2 regions of the Blautia sp. MSK.20.85 genome follow, and region 1 is predicted to be linked to the other one. Evidence: riboswitches for the same ligand, from Rfam matches in the RefSeq annotation. Region 1 holds a riboswitch; the other holds the start of a gene.

The links. Region 1 has a riboswitch for FMN ahead of G5B12_RS18235 (DUF6783 domain-containing protein). Riboswitches for the same ligand answer to the same signal wherever they lie in the genome.
Region 2: it holds a riboswitch for FMN, as region 1 does, so the genes downstream of both, G5B12_RS06150 (ECF transporter S component) here and G5B12_RS18235 (DUF6783 domain-containing protein) in region 1, are expected to answer to the same signal.

The regions. Positions count from the first base shown of each region.
Region 1 covers NZ_JAAIUN010000005.1:100,097-108,400, forward strand. Annotated here, with positions in the region: gene G5B12_RS04405 (bifunctional 3,4-dihydroxy-2-butanone-4-phosphate synthase/GTP cyclohydrolase II) at 1-286, opposite strand, end outside; gene ribE (riboflavin synthase) at 305-958, opposite strand; gene ribD (bifunctional diaminohydroxyphosphoribosylaminopyrimidine deaminase/5-amino-6-(5-phosphoribosylamino)uracil reductase RibD) at 940-2,067, opposite strand; partial or broken gene G5B12_RS18235 (DUF6783 domain-containing protein) at 2,070-2,195, opposite strand; partial or broken gene G5B12_RS18240 (DUF6783 domain-containing protein) at 2,145-2,387, shown strand; FMN riboswitch at 2,502-2,616, opposite strand; gene G5B12_RS04420 (hypothetical protein) at 2,806-3,072, opposite strand; gene tsf (translation elongation factor Ts) at 3,378-4,316, opposite strand; gene rpsB (30S ribosomal protein S2) at 4,353-5,096, opposite strand; gene G5B12_RS04435 (pseudouridine synthase) at 5,276-6,043, opposite strand; gene G5B12_RS04440 (DUF6449 domain-containing protein) at 6,043-8,226, opposite strand; gene G5B12_RS04445 (ABC transporter ATP-binding protein) at 8,201-8,304, opposite strand, start outside.
Region 2 covers NZ_JAAIUN010000007.1:136,485-144,788, reverse strand. Annotated here, with positions in the region: gene G5B12_RS06160 (NUDIX hydrolase) at 30-641, opposite strand; gene G5B12_RS06155 (MATE family efflux transporter) at 825-2,213, shown strand; gene G5B12_RS06150 (ECF transporter S component) at 2,479-3,114, opposite strand; FMN riboswitch at 3,246-3,363, opposite strand; gene thiC (phosphomethylpyrimidine synthase ThiC) at 3,428-4,732, opposite strand; gene G5B12_RS06140 (hypothetical protein) at 5,340-6,041, opposite strand; gene G5B12_RS06135 (bile acid:sodium symporter family protein) at 6,199-7,200, opposite strand; gene panC (pantoate--beta-alanine ligase) at 7,204-8,043, opposite strand; gene panD (aspartate 1-decarboxylase) at 8,167-8,304, opposite strand, start outside.

The DNA.
Region 1 (8,304 bases):
CGTGATCCACTGCCACGGTAAATGCTGTACTGTGATTGTCCGTGTTCTCAGCAACCATCGGCGGAAAATTCAATCTCGCCGCAATTTCTGCACTCATCGGTGTACAGATAAGACCCTTTGCATAAGTCGCCATGAAATTAATATTTTCCCGGGTCGCAAACTCTGCCGCACATATCAGATCTCCCTCATTTTCTCTGTCCGGATCATCTGTGACCAGAACTATTTTTCCTTCCTTAAGATCCCTAAGTGCCTCTTCAATTGTGTTGTACTGATAATTTTGTGACATAGTGTATATCCTCCTGTTCTAAAACCCGAATTCTTCAAGAAACTTCATCGTAATTCCGGATTCTTTTTTCTCTTCTTCATTTTTTCTGATGCCAAGCAGTTTTTCTACATATTTTCCGATCACATCATTTTCCAGATTAACCAGATCCCCCGGCACCTTTTCCAAAAGGGTGGTTTCTTCTCCTGTATGTGGAATGACCGACACCTGAAAACCAGCTTCATCAACCCTTGCAACTGTCAGGCTGATCCCATCAATGCAAACGGATCCTTTTTCCACGATCAGATGCAAGATCTGTGGCGATGTCTCAATTGATACCCAGATGGCATTTTCTTCTCGGAGCATGGAACGTATCACGCCAGTCCCATCAATATGGCCGCTTACTATGTGTCCTCCGAACCTGCCGTCTGCAGCCATTGCACGTTCCAGGTTTACCTGGCTTCCGGCCTTGCAGCTTCCAAGACTGCTTCTTCTGATAGTCTCTGCCATCACATCGGCGGTAAATCCGTCCGGCTGGATCGACGTAACTGTCAGACACACACCATTCACCGCAATACTGTCACCGATCCTTGTTCCTTCCAGGACCTTCCGGGCTTTCACTGCCAGGATCCCTGATTCTCCTGTCAGCTGTATATAACGGACTTTTCCTTTCTCTTCTACGATTCCTGTAAACATGATTCCTCCTGTTTTTTCTCACACACCTGACATCTTATCCGGATGTCCTCACCAATCTGGCAGATATCTGTATATTTCAGTTCCACTGCTTCAGACGGGAATTCAACTCCGATACCTTCTACCGGTGTCTTCCCGGCCACACCGCCAAACAGCTTTGGTGCCACAAAAGCCTGTACTTCCTTTACAATTCCGGCTCGCAGGGCACTGTCATTTAACGTACCGCCTCCTTCCAGGAGAATACTGTCAATGCCTTTGCTTCCAAGATCTGTCATTAGCTTCTTAAGGTCTATCTGATTCTTTTCATCTGGACAGTAAATGGTCTCAACTCCCATGGTATGTAATATTTTTATTTTTTCTTCTGTATTTTTCTGATCTGCATAAGCCACGATCGTCCGGTACTTTTCCGCACTTTTTACGATCTGACTGTCCGGCGGGATCCTGAGCTTACTGTCGCACACAATCCTGACAGGACTTTTCCATCCTTCTACCCGGACGTTTAACATCGGATCATCTGCAAGCACAGTTCCAATGCCTGCCATAATTCCCATGTACTGATGCCGCATATGCTGTACTTCTTTTCGTGCCGCTTCTCCGGTGATCCATTTTGATGCTCCTGTCTTCGTTGCGATCTTCCCATCCAGTGTCATGGCATACTTCATCACTACATAAGGAGTCTTCATAGTAATATAATGAAAAAACACCGGATTCAGCTGATCACATTCTTCTCTCATAAAATCTTCAACTACTGTTACACCGGCTTCCCTTAACATCTGTACACCTTTTCCCGCCACTTTCGGATTCGGATCCCGGGAACCGATCACCACTTTTCTTATCTTCTGTTCAATGATCGCTTCCGTACATGGAGGTGTTTTTCCATGATGACAGCAAGGCTCAAGCGTAACATAAATCACCGCACCTTCTGCTGATTCTGTAAGAGAAGCAATAGCATTACGTTCTGCATGAAGTTCTCCATACTTTTTATGATAGCCTTCCCCGATGATCCTTCCATCTTTTACGATCACTGCCCCTACCATCGGATTGGGATTCGTCCAACCTTCTCCTTTTTTAGCCAGCTGGATCGCTCGAAGCATATATTCCTGATCCGTCATTTTTATTCCTTCTTTCTTATTCCTGTTCTTTGCCTAGAGCGTGTTTGAAAAAGGCTTTCTGCAAGATGTGCGTCACAATTTGTGGGAGATTTTGTCCGGATGAGGGCGCCGTAGCGGGCTACGGCAACTGAATTCGGGCAAAATATACCGCAAAGTGGGGCGTGCAGATTGCAGGAATGATTTTTCAAACACGCTCTGGTACGCCGAGGCTTTTAGCCCTGTGCAATCGGATTCACAGACAAGTGAGTGGTATATTTATTTCGAAAACGATGTACCAGATACAAAAAAATCCTGCAGAAATATCTGCAGGGTGGAATTGATCTGTTACATCTGATCGATAAATGAATGTCTGATTTCCTACATAAAAAGCTCTGAAATGGATCACCATCTCAGAGCTCTGATACTACATTCATTCATACAAAAATCAACTGTACTATCATCTTCTTCCATCCAGACTGTACTGTCGGCTCCGGAATCTCACCGGATCATGCCTTTCGGCTCGCGGGCTCTACCGCCGGTAGGGAATCACACCCTGCCCTGAAGATATCTTTTTGTTTATTTTAATACTTTATCTGTTATTTGTAAAGCGGAATTTTTATTTTACTCATTCCATGCGGAATATTAATTACTGGCAGGCAATCGTCGTATTACTATTCTCAGGCTTTGGTTGACAAACAGGCACGCAGGCAATGACCGATGGCCAGCACACAGAGCCTGTGCCTTGGAAGATGAATTTTTTTATCTGCAGTTTACTATTGCTTTTTGGGCAGCAGCAAAATCTTTTTCTAGTACATAAATACATGTTGTTTCATTCTTATGATCAATTCCCGATGCAAAAGTATGATAAAAAATCAAGAAAAAAAGATTATTGATAAATGTTCTTTTTTTCAATCTCGTTTCGTAAAGAATATTATTTTCATTCAACGCTTGTGTTAACCGCACGAGATGATCCATATTATCAGTTTCACATAATTTAATTTTTCCATTATCCTGGGTATATTTCATAAAAATCTCCATTCCGCCGCCTTTGGCTGGCGGCACAAATAGTGAGGAATTATAAGCGGAAACAGGCGCAGGCCGTGACATTTAGGCGTTTTGAAAGTATCGATTATCTCTGTCAATGCATGAGCATACTTATTTTGATGTGGCTGGAAGAACCAGAGAATATATTTGACAGAGTGTCCAAGATATTTGGATAAAGAAAACCGATGACTTTGACTGTTATCAATCTACACCATCGGCTTTCAGGGCCTTTAAATACTTAAATTCAGACTTATTAAAATAATATAATGAAAACTTAAGTTAATGGATTATTTACCCATCTGTTTTGCAACTTCCTCAGCGAAGTTCTCTTCTTTCTTCTCAAGACCATCGCCTGTCTCGTAGCGAACGAAGCCTTTGATCTGGATCTTAGCGCCGTTCTCTTTTGCTACCTGCTCTACGTATTTAGCAACGGACTGTTTTCCGTCCTCTGCTTTTACGTATGTCTGGTCAAGAAGGCAGATCTCTTTGAGCTCTTTCTTGATACGTCCTGTGATCATTCCCTCGATAACCTTAGCCGGTTTCTGGGACTCCTTCGGATCGTTCTGGATCTGAGCCATAAGGATCTCTTTCTCATGCTCGATGTACTCAGCGCTTACTTCTTTGTCGCTTGTGTACTGCGGTTTCAGAGCTGCGATCTGCATAGCTACGTTTCTAGCCATCTCTTTCACTGCATCGTTAACAACGTCTGTCTCAACGTCTACAAGAACGCCGATCTTTCCACCCATATGTGTGTAGGAAGCGATGAATCCGTTCTGCTCCTCAACCTGAGCAAATCTACGGATGTTCATGTTCTCGCCGATTACTGCGATCTGAGCTGCAAGAGCCTCTTTTACAGTCTTAGTTGTATCAAGTGCCCATGCCTCAGCAAGGAAAGCATCGATATCAGCTGCTGTTGTGTTAAGTGCCTGTGCTGCAACATCTGCAACATAGCCCTGGAATTTCTCGTTCTTTGCAACGAAGTCTGTCTCAGCATTAACCTCAACAACGACTGCTTTCTTTCCATCCTCTGTTACCAGAGTTTTGCAAAGACCCTCTGCTGCGATACGGCTTGCTTTCTTCTGTGCTGTAGCAAGACCTTTCTCACGCAGGAACTCAACTGCTTTATCCATATCGCCTTCTGTAGCTGTAAGAGCTTTCTTACAATCCATCATTCCGGCGCCAGTCATCTCTCTTAACTCTTTTACCTGTGCTGCTGTAATAGCCATTGTTCGTTTCCTCCTGAAATATTCTGTTTATACGAATTATTCCTCTGTAGCTGCAAACTCCTCAGACTCAGCCTCGATCTCGCCATCTGCCTCTGCAGTTCCCTGCTTAGCCTCGATAACAGCGTCAGCCATCTTGGAAACGATGAGTTTTACTGCACGGATAGCATCGTCATTTCCCGGGATCACATAGTCAAGCTCTTCCGGATCACAGTTAGTATCGCAGATACCGATAAGCGGGATTCCCAGTGTATGAGCCTCCTGTACGCAGATTCTCTCTTTTTTAGGATCTACGATAAAGATAGCATCCGGGATTCTCTTCATCTCTTTGATACCACCAAGGTTCTTCTGAAGTTTAGCAAGCTCTTTGCGAAGCTCGATAACTTCTTTCTTAGGAAGTACGTCGAATGTTCCGTCAGCTTCCATAGCCTCGATCTCTTTCAGTCTTGCGATACGGCTCTGGATTGTCTTGAAGTTTGTAAGCATACCACCAAGCCATCTCTCATTTACATAGAACTCTCCACAACGCTCTGCCTCTGTACGGATAGCATCCTGAGCCTGTTTCTTAGTTCCTACGAAAAGGATGTGTCCACCGTTAGCTACGATGTCTGCTACTGCATTGTAAGCATCGTCAACCATTCCTACAGACTGCTGAAGATCGATGATATAGATACCATTTCTCTCTGTGTAGATGTACGGAGCCATTTTAGGGTTCCATCTTCTTGTCTGATGTCCGAAATGAACACCTGCCTCTAAAAGCTGCTTCATTGAAATAACGCTCATGTCTTTTCTCCTTTTTGGTTAAATTCTTCCGCACAGGTCGCCTTCTCTCTGGACCCATCCTCACACCGTAGGGCACCATCCTTATAGAATCGCCGTGCGTGCTTATTTTTGCAACTTCTGAATTATAGCATAGAAAATCCCCTTATGTAAAGGGGATTTTTCCAATTTTTTTCTGTTTTTCAGCGGTTTCCGGCAGACTTCAGAAGCTCCAGCTCTTTTTCGGTGAGCGAACGATATTTTCCTGTCGGAAGATCTGAAGGAAGCGCCAGCGGCCCCATGGATAGTCTTTTCAAATAAGTTACTTTTTTTCCCAGTGCCTCCATCATCCGTTTTACCTGATGGAATTTTCCCTCGTGGATGGTAAGTCGGATCTCAGATTCCCAGTTCTTACCGGCTTCTGCAGATTCTGTACCGGACTCCCAGGTAGAAAGGATCTCCAGCCTTGCCGGTCGTGTAAGATCTTTTTCCCCGATATCCACGCCTTCTGCCAGCTTCACGACATCTTCTTCTGTCACTTTCCCGGATACTTTTGCATAGTAGATCTTATCCACATGCTTTTTCGGAGAAAGAAGCTCATGTGCAAGAGGACCGTCGTCTGTGATCAGAAGGAATCCTTCTGTATCTTTATCCAGACGCCCTACCGGAAAAAGTCCCTTTCTTCTGTCTTTTTCTTCAATATAGTCGAGAACCGTTTTATCTCTGGAGTCCTCCGTTGCGCTGACACAGCCTGCCGGCTTGTTAAAAAGATAGTATACATATTCCGGTGCAGCATGGATCTCCTGCCCGTTCATAACCACCTGATCTTCTTCCGATACTTTCAGCTCCGGTTTTTTCGCAGTTTTTCCATTGACCTGCACCTGACCCTTCTGTATGTATTTTTTTACCTCGCTTCTTGTACCTGCGCCGGCATCTGCCAGAAATTTATCCAGCCGGACTGGTTTTTCCATTAATCATTTACCTCCCATTCTGTTACATGGGCTGCCTTTGCATCTGCTCTGATAAAATCCGGGATCTCACCGGCAAATGTCATATAAAGTCCGGAATCCCCGCCGGTGCTCTCCTGTCCTTCCAGAACCACTTCCATTGTGACATCTGCATTCCAGATAGTCCATCCGTTTACCAGCTGTGATGGACGGATACATTTTTTCAGAGCTTCCAGCTGTTCCTTTTTATCGTAACGGACTTTATAACCGTTCTCTGTTTCTTCAAGATCCGAAAGGGGCTCAGTGTCGGAAAAAGCTTCATCATCTTCGCCGGCAGCTTCGGAGCTGAAGTAATAAACATCAATATACTCAACAGACAGCTCATCCATGGAAAGAGGATATCCTGTTTCTTCCAAAATTGCAAGTGTTCTCTTATATGCCGGATACACCAGAACGGAGGTAGACACCCTCTCTCCTTCCTGAACAGCCGGTACATTCATTCCCCATTCATCCATGTATCCTTCTGACGGAATTCCCGCATAATCGAACATCAGCATTGCACATGGCTGGTCTTTTACTGTCTGACCGCCGTTTTCCAAAATGTCCTTTCTCAGCGCCTCTGCCAGTGCCTGACGCTTCTCTGCATTTTTCTCAAATAAGGAATGAATATCTCCGTCACAGAAAATACCGGTGACCTCTTTCAGATACTGTTTGTCCAGCTGGAAAAATGAATATCTGTCTTCTTTCCATGTCTGCTCGTCATACAAGGCTTCCATAAGATTCTGCGCCTGTGCAGAAGATACACTATAGCTTCTGCATACACTGAATCCTTGTTTATTTATGTAACGCACATACATGCGCCTTCCTGATTTTTTTCCTTTTTCATTCTGAAGCCTGATATCCTTCAGACTGTTATACAATGCTTTACTTTTCATCACCGGCTGATCCAGCAGACCGGAACTATTGTCTGAGGTAGCAGTATACCGGATCTTATAGATTCCATTTTCTTTTTTTTCCACATTGCAAAGCTGCTCAGTATATGAGAGATTGCATACATTTACCACAACTCCCTGAAGATTGTCATAAGCCGGAAAATATCTGTCATATCCCAGAAGATCTATTTTCATGGTCAGCGCACAGATCGCCACAACACCTCCAAAGATCATAAGCTGCACTTTTCTGCGGAAAAATCTGCGAAAATCCATTTCGTAGATCACTTCCAGAACTCCATGGACCAGGATCGTTCCCAGTATCATTCCGAAGATCCACCATGCTGTTTTGGATGAATCTTCCGGGATCATATAAAAGATCAGACCAATACCCAGTCCGGATGGTATTGTGATCAGAGCACTTAAGACCGGTTCCATCCAGGTATATACCAGTGCTTTTCCGGTATTCTCTGATTTTCGCCTGCAAAATGCCATCCAGGATAATACTGCCATAAGCAGCAGCACAAAGATCAGTATCAATAACTGTTTTCCATAGTTCCCGCTGCTGTATTTATCCATAAAGCTTACGATCACCATAAGGGGAGAGCCCAGGTCCCGCACTGCTGCCAGGATCCCGTAACTGCCTTCGTACCAGGTATCAAAGAATAAATGTCCGCTTATCTGCAGCATCGCTGCCAGAATGATACTGTAGGTAAACAGCCCTGCCCATGCAAGTGCTCCCATCAGCATGGTACCGGTGCAGGCGATCACCAGCGCTGTGGAGAAATATACCAGCAGATACATCAGGAGATGGATCACCAGCAGTATCAGCGCCTTTTTCATGATGGAAAGGCTGTAATATCCTCTGGCTGCCCCGATGCATACCGCAGCAAATTCCATGATCACATATGGTACCAGATAATAAAGAACAGCCAGGAATACTCTGTGCAGAAACAGTGCACTTCGCTTTACCGGAAGGCTGTGATAGAAATCCACTTTTCTCGGGGAATACAGATACCAGAAGCCGCTTACTGCTGCAAAAAATGCTGTTACCGCAGCCACAACTGCTCCCATTGTGAGAAAGTCACTGCTCCACAGGCTGGAATACAGATAGGAAAGCTGACTTTGAGTATAACTGCGCTCATTCCATTTTCCCATCAACATAAGTTCCGCTACCGGAAATGCCAGGAGAAATGCAATCATGGCAAATGCCGGGATCCACCTTTGTCCTTTAGAAGAAGATTTCATATATTCACTGGAATAAATTTTTGACTTCATAGCCTGCCACCTCCGTTTCGCTGATAAATATTTCTTCCAGAGTCAGTGGGAGCACTTCACAGAAAAGAGGATTTTTTG
Region 2 (8,304 bases), on a different contig from region 1:
GTCCCCTTCCGCCATATAACTACCTCCGTTTAAATCTCCCCAAGAAATCCAAACACCTCCTCATCCTCAAGAAAATGCATCAGCATATAAGCACACATGATCGCAACCCTCTCCTCCTTCAAGATCCTCCTGACCTCATCCCGGTCCGCGATCACAACCTCGATCTCCTCACTATCCTCCTGAGCAGCCTTACTAACCTCACCACTGGCATACCCATAAACCGTAGCACAGGATTCATCCGTCATCCCTATCGTCGTAAAATAAGGCTTCTCAAAAGCCTCCGCAACCTTGATCGGCTCCAGCTTCAACCCGGTCTCCTCAAACATCTCACGCACAGCACCCTCATGGAAATCCTCCCCAGGCTCCACAAGCCCCGCCGGAAACTCATAAATATATCCGCCGATCGTATACCGATACTGACGGATCAGCACAACCTTATCCCGCTTCTCTCCATAAACACTGTAAATGATCACCCCATCCGGATGATTCTCCCCCGTAGAAAGCTTCAAATCCTCCACACACTTCGCCCTGGAGGCCACAAAATAAGAAACCGGCGTATCATGTACACTGGTCGCATCCACCCCATAAAGATTCACAAACTTATTATCTGTAAGTTTTTTCACACTGTTGATCTTACCCATCTGAAAAGCTCCTTCCCGAAAATTTTTTCTAAAAACATTTTATCCCATCCAAAACCAAAGGTCAATTTTTTATACTTACACTCACTTCACAATAGTGCTATAATAAATACCCTGCTATAAAATTTAAAATTTACTTATTACATTACCAAACAGCTACTGTAGACAAGAAAGAAGGAAAAAACATTGAAAAACCAGACCAATGCTGCCCAGGCCGAAAACCCTCTGGGAACTGCCCCTGTAGGCAGCCTGATCACCAAATTCGCCATTCCCGCCATCATCAGCATGCTAGTCAGCGCTCTGTACAACATCGTTGACCAGATCTTTATCGGACAGGGCGTAGGAATGCTTGGAAACGCCGCCACAAACATCGCATTTCCCGTAACCATTATCTCTACTGCTGCTGCATTGCTCCTGGGAATCGGCAGCGCCTCCAATTACAACCTGGAAATGGGCGCAGGAAACGAAAAAAAAGCCAGCTCCATTGCAGGAACCGGACTCTCCACGCTGATAATCTCCGGTACGATACTCTCTGTCATTGTCCTTCTGTTCCTGAAGCCACTTCTTCATTTTTTCGGCGGAACACCGGACGTCATGCCCTATGCCATTGATTACATAGGGATCACCGCCATTGGACTTCCCTTTTATGTTTTAAGCACAGGCGGCAACCACCTGATCCGAGCAGACAGGAGTCCTACCTATTCCATGGCCTGCATCCTGGCCGGTGCCGCCATCAACACCATCCTGGACCCGCTTTTCATCTTTGGATTCGGCTGGGGCATCAAAGGTGCAGCCTGGGCAACCGTGATCGGCCAGATCGTATCCGGACTTCTGATCATCTTTTATTTTTCCAGACTCCGGAAAATGTACCTGGACCACTCCATGCTGATTCCTAAGGCACGCAATCTGTCTGCCATTTTTTCTCTGGGAATGGCATCCTGTATCAATCAGGTTGCCATTGCTGCAGTGCAGATCGTCATGAACAATACACTTCGCCATTACGGAGCACTCTCCGCCTACGGGAGTGATATTCCAATCGCCTGTGCAGGGATCATTTCCAAAGTCAATCAGGTATTTATGGCCATCTGCATCGGAATCTCCCAGGGCTCCCAGCCCATCTTGGGATTTAACTACGGTGCCGAAAAATACAGCCGTGTACGCCAGACATACCGCTATTCCGTAACCTTATGTACTGTGATTGCAACCATATTTTTTATCTGCTTCCAGTTCTTCCCGCATCAGATCGTAGGCATCTTCGGAAACGGCAGCGACCTGTACTTTCATTTTGCAGAAAAATATCTCCGCATCTTCATGCTGATGACCTTTGCTAACGGGATCCAGCCTATGTCCGCCTGCTTTTTTACCTCCATTGGAAAAGCTAGGCTTGGTGTGATTATGTCCCTCACAAGGCAGGTGCTCTTCCTGCTGCCTCTGATCGTCATCTTCCCGGTCTTCTTCGGAATCGATGGCGTCATGTACGCAGGACCAATTGCAGATACCTCTGCATTTGTGCTGGCCGTTGTTTTTGCCAGACGTGAGCTTGGAGTCATGAAAGCTGCAGAACAAAACGCCTGACACAAGAAAGAATCCTGCTTGCAGGATTCTCCGCCTGCGACGGGTCGCTTCAGCGACATTATTCCTCTCCGTCGCAGTGCGATCCTGCCCGGAGGGCTTTTTTATGTTATAGGAACATTACGGAGTAATTTCCTATAACATAAAAAATGCCATGTAATTTACTGCCCATCGGCAATATATTACATGGCATTTCTCACATTCTCAGATATTTATCTGAAACCACCAATTTCTGATCTTTTCTTCATCCTCCGGCAGCTGATTACGATCAGTCACCCTTCAGTACAACACGGATCTTCTTATAAATTACAAATACGATCAGAGATGTCAGTGCATATTTAAAGATATTAAACGGCGCAATGATCAGCAGCGCAAAAGTAAGCAGTCCGTTTACGGAGCTGTGTACCGCACTTCCCATCTGGATAAATGTCTCGATCGGCATTCCAAAAGCCTTACCGTAAGCCGGAAGCAGTACAAAAGCATTAACAAAACATGCAAGAATTGCTGTCAGAACTGTACCCACTGCCATGCCTGCAACAGCATGTGCTCTGCTCTTCTTGTGATGGAAACGGTAGATTAGTCCGGCCGGTACCACATAGGCACATCCGAACAGGAAGTTGGCAACATCACCAACACCGGCAGTCATGGTTCCCTTGGTCACAAGATGTACGAGAATCTTCACAAGCTCGATCAGAATACCTGCCACAGGTCCCATGGCAAAAGTTCCTACCATAACCGGTACCTCGGAAAAATCAAGCTGATAAAAAGACGGTGCAAGAAACGGAATCGGAAACTCCAGATTCATCAGTACTCCTGCCACAGCCCCCAGCATGGCTACCTGTGCGATCGTCCTTGTTCTGCTCCTTTCCACGGCATTTCCTCTCTGCAATACCTGTTCACTCATAATTCTCTCTCCTTCTTTAGAAATATTCAAAGAAAATTTCTACAAGAAATCTTTATGCGAAAAAATATTTCCTCACATAAAAAGCCCCGGGAACTTCTTCCCGGGGCACTGAGCACGTTCATGAAATACTGCGCGTTCTTCTCTCATCCAGACTTTACTGTCGGTTCCGGAATTTCACCAGATCAGCCGCCGAAGCGGGTCGCGGACTATACCGCCGGTAGGGAATTGCACCCTGCCCCGAAGAAATTTTCTTTTATGAGTTCATTATAACTCACTCTTTTTTCAATTACAAGCCTTAATTTTTCGCTTTTCCTTACAGGATATCGATATGCTCTCCGGCAAGTGCTTTGTTCATGCTTCGTACTGCACAGAATTTACCACACATGGAGCAGGTATCTTCATGTTCCGGCTTACGTTCGTTCCAGATACGTTTCGCTGTTTCCGGATCCATGGCACACTCCCACTGTGCCTCCCAGTCGAGCTTTCTTCTGGCATCTGCCATCTTGTCATCGATCTCACGGGCCCCACGGACACCCTTGGCAATATCTGCCGCATGAGCAGCGATCTTGGAGGCCATGATTCCCTGTTTTACATCCTCAAGGTTCGGAAGTGCAAGATGCTCTGCCGGTGTCACATAGCAGAGGAATGCGGCTCCGGACATGGCAGCTACCGCGCCGCCAATTGCAGATGTGATGTGATCATATCCCGGTGCAACATCTGTTACGATCGGTCCTAATACATAGAACGGTGCACCCTGACAGATAGACTGCTGCACTTTCATATTAGCCTCAACCTGATCGAGCGGCACATGTCCCGGTCCCTCAACCATAACCTGGACATCTTTTTCCCAGGCACGTTTGGTCAGCTCACCAAGACGTACAAGTTCCTCGATCTGGCATACATCTGTAGCATCCGCAAGACATCCCGGACGGCAGGCATCTCCAAGAGAAATCGTCACATCGTACTCACGGCAGATATCCAGGATCTCGTCATAGTATTCGTAGAACGGATTCTCCTCACCGGTCATGCACATCCATGCAAATACAAGGGAACCTCCTCTGGAAACGATATTCATTTTTCTCTTATGGTTACGGATCTGGTCGATCGTCTTTCTTGTGATTCCGCAGTGAAGAGTTACAAAATCAACACCATCCTGTGCGTGAAGTCTTACCACATCGATAAAATCCTTGGCTGTCAGTGTGTCAAGATCTCTCTGATAGTGGATAACAGAGTCATAAACCGGAACGGTTCCGATCATTGCCGGACACTCGCTTGTCAGTTTGCGGCGAAATGGAATGGTATTTCCGTGGGAAGAAAGATCCATGATCGCATGTGCTCCCATGTTGACAGCTTCCATAACTTTCTGCATCTCTACATCGTAATCCTTGCAGTCTCTGGATACACCAAGGTTTACATTGATCTTGGTGCGGAGCATGGAACCTACGCCTTCCGGATCAATACATTTATGATTTTTATTTGCACAGATAACAACTTTGCCGGAGGCTACCAGCGGCAGAAGCTCCTCTGTTGTCATTCTCTCTTTCTTTGCAACAATCTCAAGCTCAGGTGTGATGATGCCTTTACGGGCAGCTTCCATCTGTGTACTGTAATTTCTCATATAAAAAAAATCTCCTTTCGTTTCGTATCTGGATCTGGAAAATCTGTCACTGCCGCCGGATTCCTGACTGCTATACAAGCTCGGTTCCTGGCAGATATTCGCGGGATCTTTCCGTAAACTCTTTATGTTTTATGCAGCAAAAAACCGGTTGCTGCAACGCATACGCATCACAACAACCGGCCCTTAATCTTTCGTACTTAATGAAAATCTTCTGTACTTCTGATATCTTCTGTACTCTCTGATCTTCTGTGCCTTTAAGACTCCTTCGTGCATATGTCCCTACGTTGGCATTATCCAAATCAGGTTATGGGTCAAGACATTCACAGTCTACTCTCAGCTCGCTTCAGCGGGCCCCCCTGTTTTCATATGTATGGGACGTCTCCGCCCATGTGGTTATTATAGTATACATGCCCTGATTTGTAAACTACAATTCCACATTTTATGACTTTTTCTTTCGACAAAACCTGTCATATTATCCCTGAAAATCCCCGGAATATTTTACATAAGCGTCAGGATAAACGCTCTGCACTCCTCTCTTTATACACATTCAGCCCATTGCGGAAAACATTTATCCACAATGAGCTGAGTTTATTTTTCTATTTTGTTTTTATTTCTTTACTACTGCGCTCTTTACATAAGAAGTTGCTCCCCAGGCGTGTTCTCCATCCGTATATACCGTATATGGAGTCACTCTTACGTAATATCTTTTTCCTTTTGAGAGTTTCGTCAGAGTTTTAATTCTTACCGGTGAATAGATGGTCTTTACACCTTTACGAAAACGATAATCTGTGGAATACTGGATACGGTATCCGATGGCATATGGAACACTCTTGCAGGATACGGTCAGCTGACCGGATTTATTGCTTTTCAGAGATGTGATGCTGCCACGTGCTAATGTAATCAAAGGTTCTGCTGTGATTCTAAAATCATGATCACGATATGTTCTCATTTTTAGATAGTACGTTCCCGCATTCAATGTTCTTGAAACTTGTCCTCTTGACGTGTCTTTCACATTATTATAGCTCCACGTCATATTGTTGCCATAAAAAACATGTCTTCCAGAAGCATTGTATAATTCTATATAATCATAACTAACACTACCATACATCGTCATGCTAAATGTGACATGTGACTTTTTTGAAAGACTAAAACGATAGCAGCCATCATTATGATATGTTTCACCAAGTGTATAATCCATAGATTCATCTTCCATAGATGCATATACCGGCACTACACTGCTCCAGAATGTTCCCACGCAGACCATCAAAGTTAAAAGCAGCGGCATCCAACGTTTCATAAATTTTTTCATTTTCATTTCTCCTTCCCGTTTTATGATGTTTCACGCCTGTATGATACTTTATACCTGTATGATATTTTATATTATAGGCTTTTCCGCTTTACCCTGTCAATTCTGTTTCACGATTTGCGGCTATATTTTCCGACTCCCCTGATACTTTTTTCTTTTCTTATTTCATCTGTACGCATTCCTCTGCCGTTTCGCTGCTCCCCTTAAGCTCTGCAAGGTTTTCTGCACCTGCACGGCGGATCCCCGCAAAAATGGAGCCCGCAATATTGTGCCATACACTGAAGATCGCGCCCGGAAGTGTTGCAAGCGGATTGGCTGCAAAATTAGCTGCTGCCAGTGAGACAGCAAGGCCACTGTTCTGCATGCCTACCTCTATAGCTATAGCTGTTGTTCTGGAATACTCCACATGGAAGATTTTTGCAGCCAGAAATCCCAGCATCATACCACAGAAATTGTGGATCGCCACTACTCCAAGCACCAGAACTCCACAGCTTACGATCTTCTCTGCATTTACAGCCACAATTCCTCCGATGATCATGACAATAGCCACAACCGATACCAGCGGCATAACATCCGATACCTTATCCACATGTTCTCCCGCAAGACTTCGGAGAAAGACTCCCAGAAGGACCGGGACCAGAATTACTTTTACCACAGAAAGTACCATCGCCCAGAAAGAGACTTCTACCCAGGCGCCAGCCAGAACATACACAAGAAACGGCGTCATCAGTGGCGCTGCCAGTGTGGAAACAATGGTCATTCCCACAGAAAGTGCCACATCTCCTCCTGCGATATAAGTAATTACGTTGCTGGCCGTTCCGCCCGGGCAGCAACCTACCAGGATCACTCCCAGGGCCAGATCTGCCGGAAGGTTCATCACTTTGCACAGCAGCCAGGCGATCACCGGCATAATGGTATACTGAGCCACCGCACCGATCACCACTTCCTTGGGTCTGGAAAAAATAGCCCGGAAGTCTTCCATCCGTATTGTAAGTCCCATTCCAAACATGATCACGCCCAGAAATACCGACGTATAATTCGTCATCCAGGCAAATCCATCCCGCCAGAAAAATGCCAGGCAGGAGAAAACGATGATAATGATCCCTATATATCTGGATGCAAAGCTGCTGATGGTTCCGATTTTTTTTAAGATTTTTTCCATATATTATACCTCGTAGCTGAAGTTATCGATCAGTCTTGTTTTTCCGATGTAAACAGCCATTGCTACGAGAACATCCCGGTCTGCTTTTTCAACCGGCTGCATGGTAAGTGCGTCTACCATGGAAACGTAATCAATTTTTGCAAGAGGCTCTGCTTCGATTACTGCTCTCATTTTTCCCAGAAGTTCTTCTGCGGCGATTCCTGTGTGAATGGTTTCCTGTCCCAGTTTTACTGCTTTTGACAGGCAGAGTGCTGCTTTTCTTTCCTCCTGGCTTAAATATGTATTTCTGGAGGATTTTGCAAGTCCGTCCTCCTCACGGATGATCGGGCAACCTACGATCTCAATGTCGAAGTTTAAGTCACGCACCATCTTGCGGATGATCGCCAGCTGCTGCGCGTCTTTTTGTCCGAAATATGCTCTGTCCGGTGCCACAATGTGGAACAGTTTGGTCACAACCGTGCATACACCTTTGAAATGGATCGGGCGTGTTTTTCCACAGAGTGTTTCAGACAGGGTGTCTATGCTTACAAATGCGTGGGGATCGTGATACATCTCGGAAGGTTCCGGGCAGAAGATCAGGTCTGCTCCCAGGCTTTCGCAGAGTTTGCTGTCACGCTCAAAGTCTCTCGGATAGGCTTCCAGATCTTCCGTCGGTCCAAACTGTGTTGGATTGACAAAATCCGATACTACTACGATATCGTTCTGCTCTCTGCACTTTCTGATCAGGCTTGCATGTCCTTCATGGAGAAATCCCATGGTTGGCACAAGACCTACTGTTTTTCCTTCTTTTTTCCACACTTTAATCTGTTTTCTTGTTTCTTCTACTGTTTTTGTTACCTGCATTGTTCTCTCCTCTTTCTCGGTTCTGAACCGGTTTTCCTTATAGATTTCGAGATAGCCTCTTTTCTGAATTCACCTTCGTCTTACTTCTGTATGTGTCTTGATTTCTTCTGTTACAAAATTCTGTCAGGCCATATCTTTCAGCAGTCCGTGTTTTTCATAATTGGTCACTCTGCTGATCTTATTCTCTTCATCTACAAATACAACTGCAGGCTTGTGGGTACGTGCTTCCTCCGGATCGTACCCTGCATAAGCCATGATGAT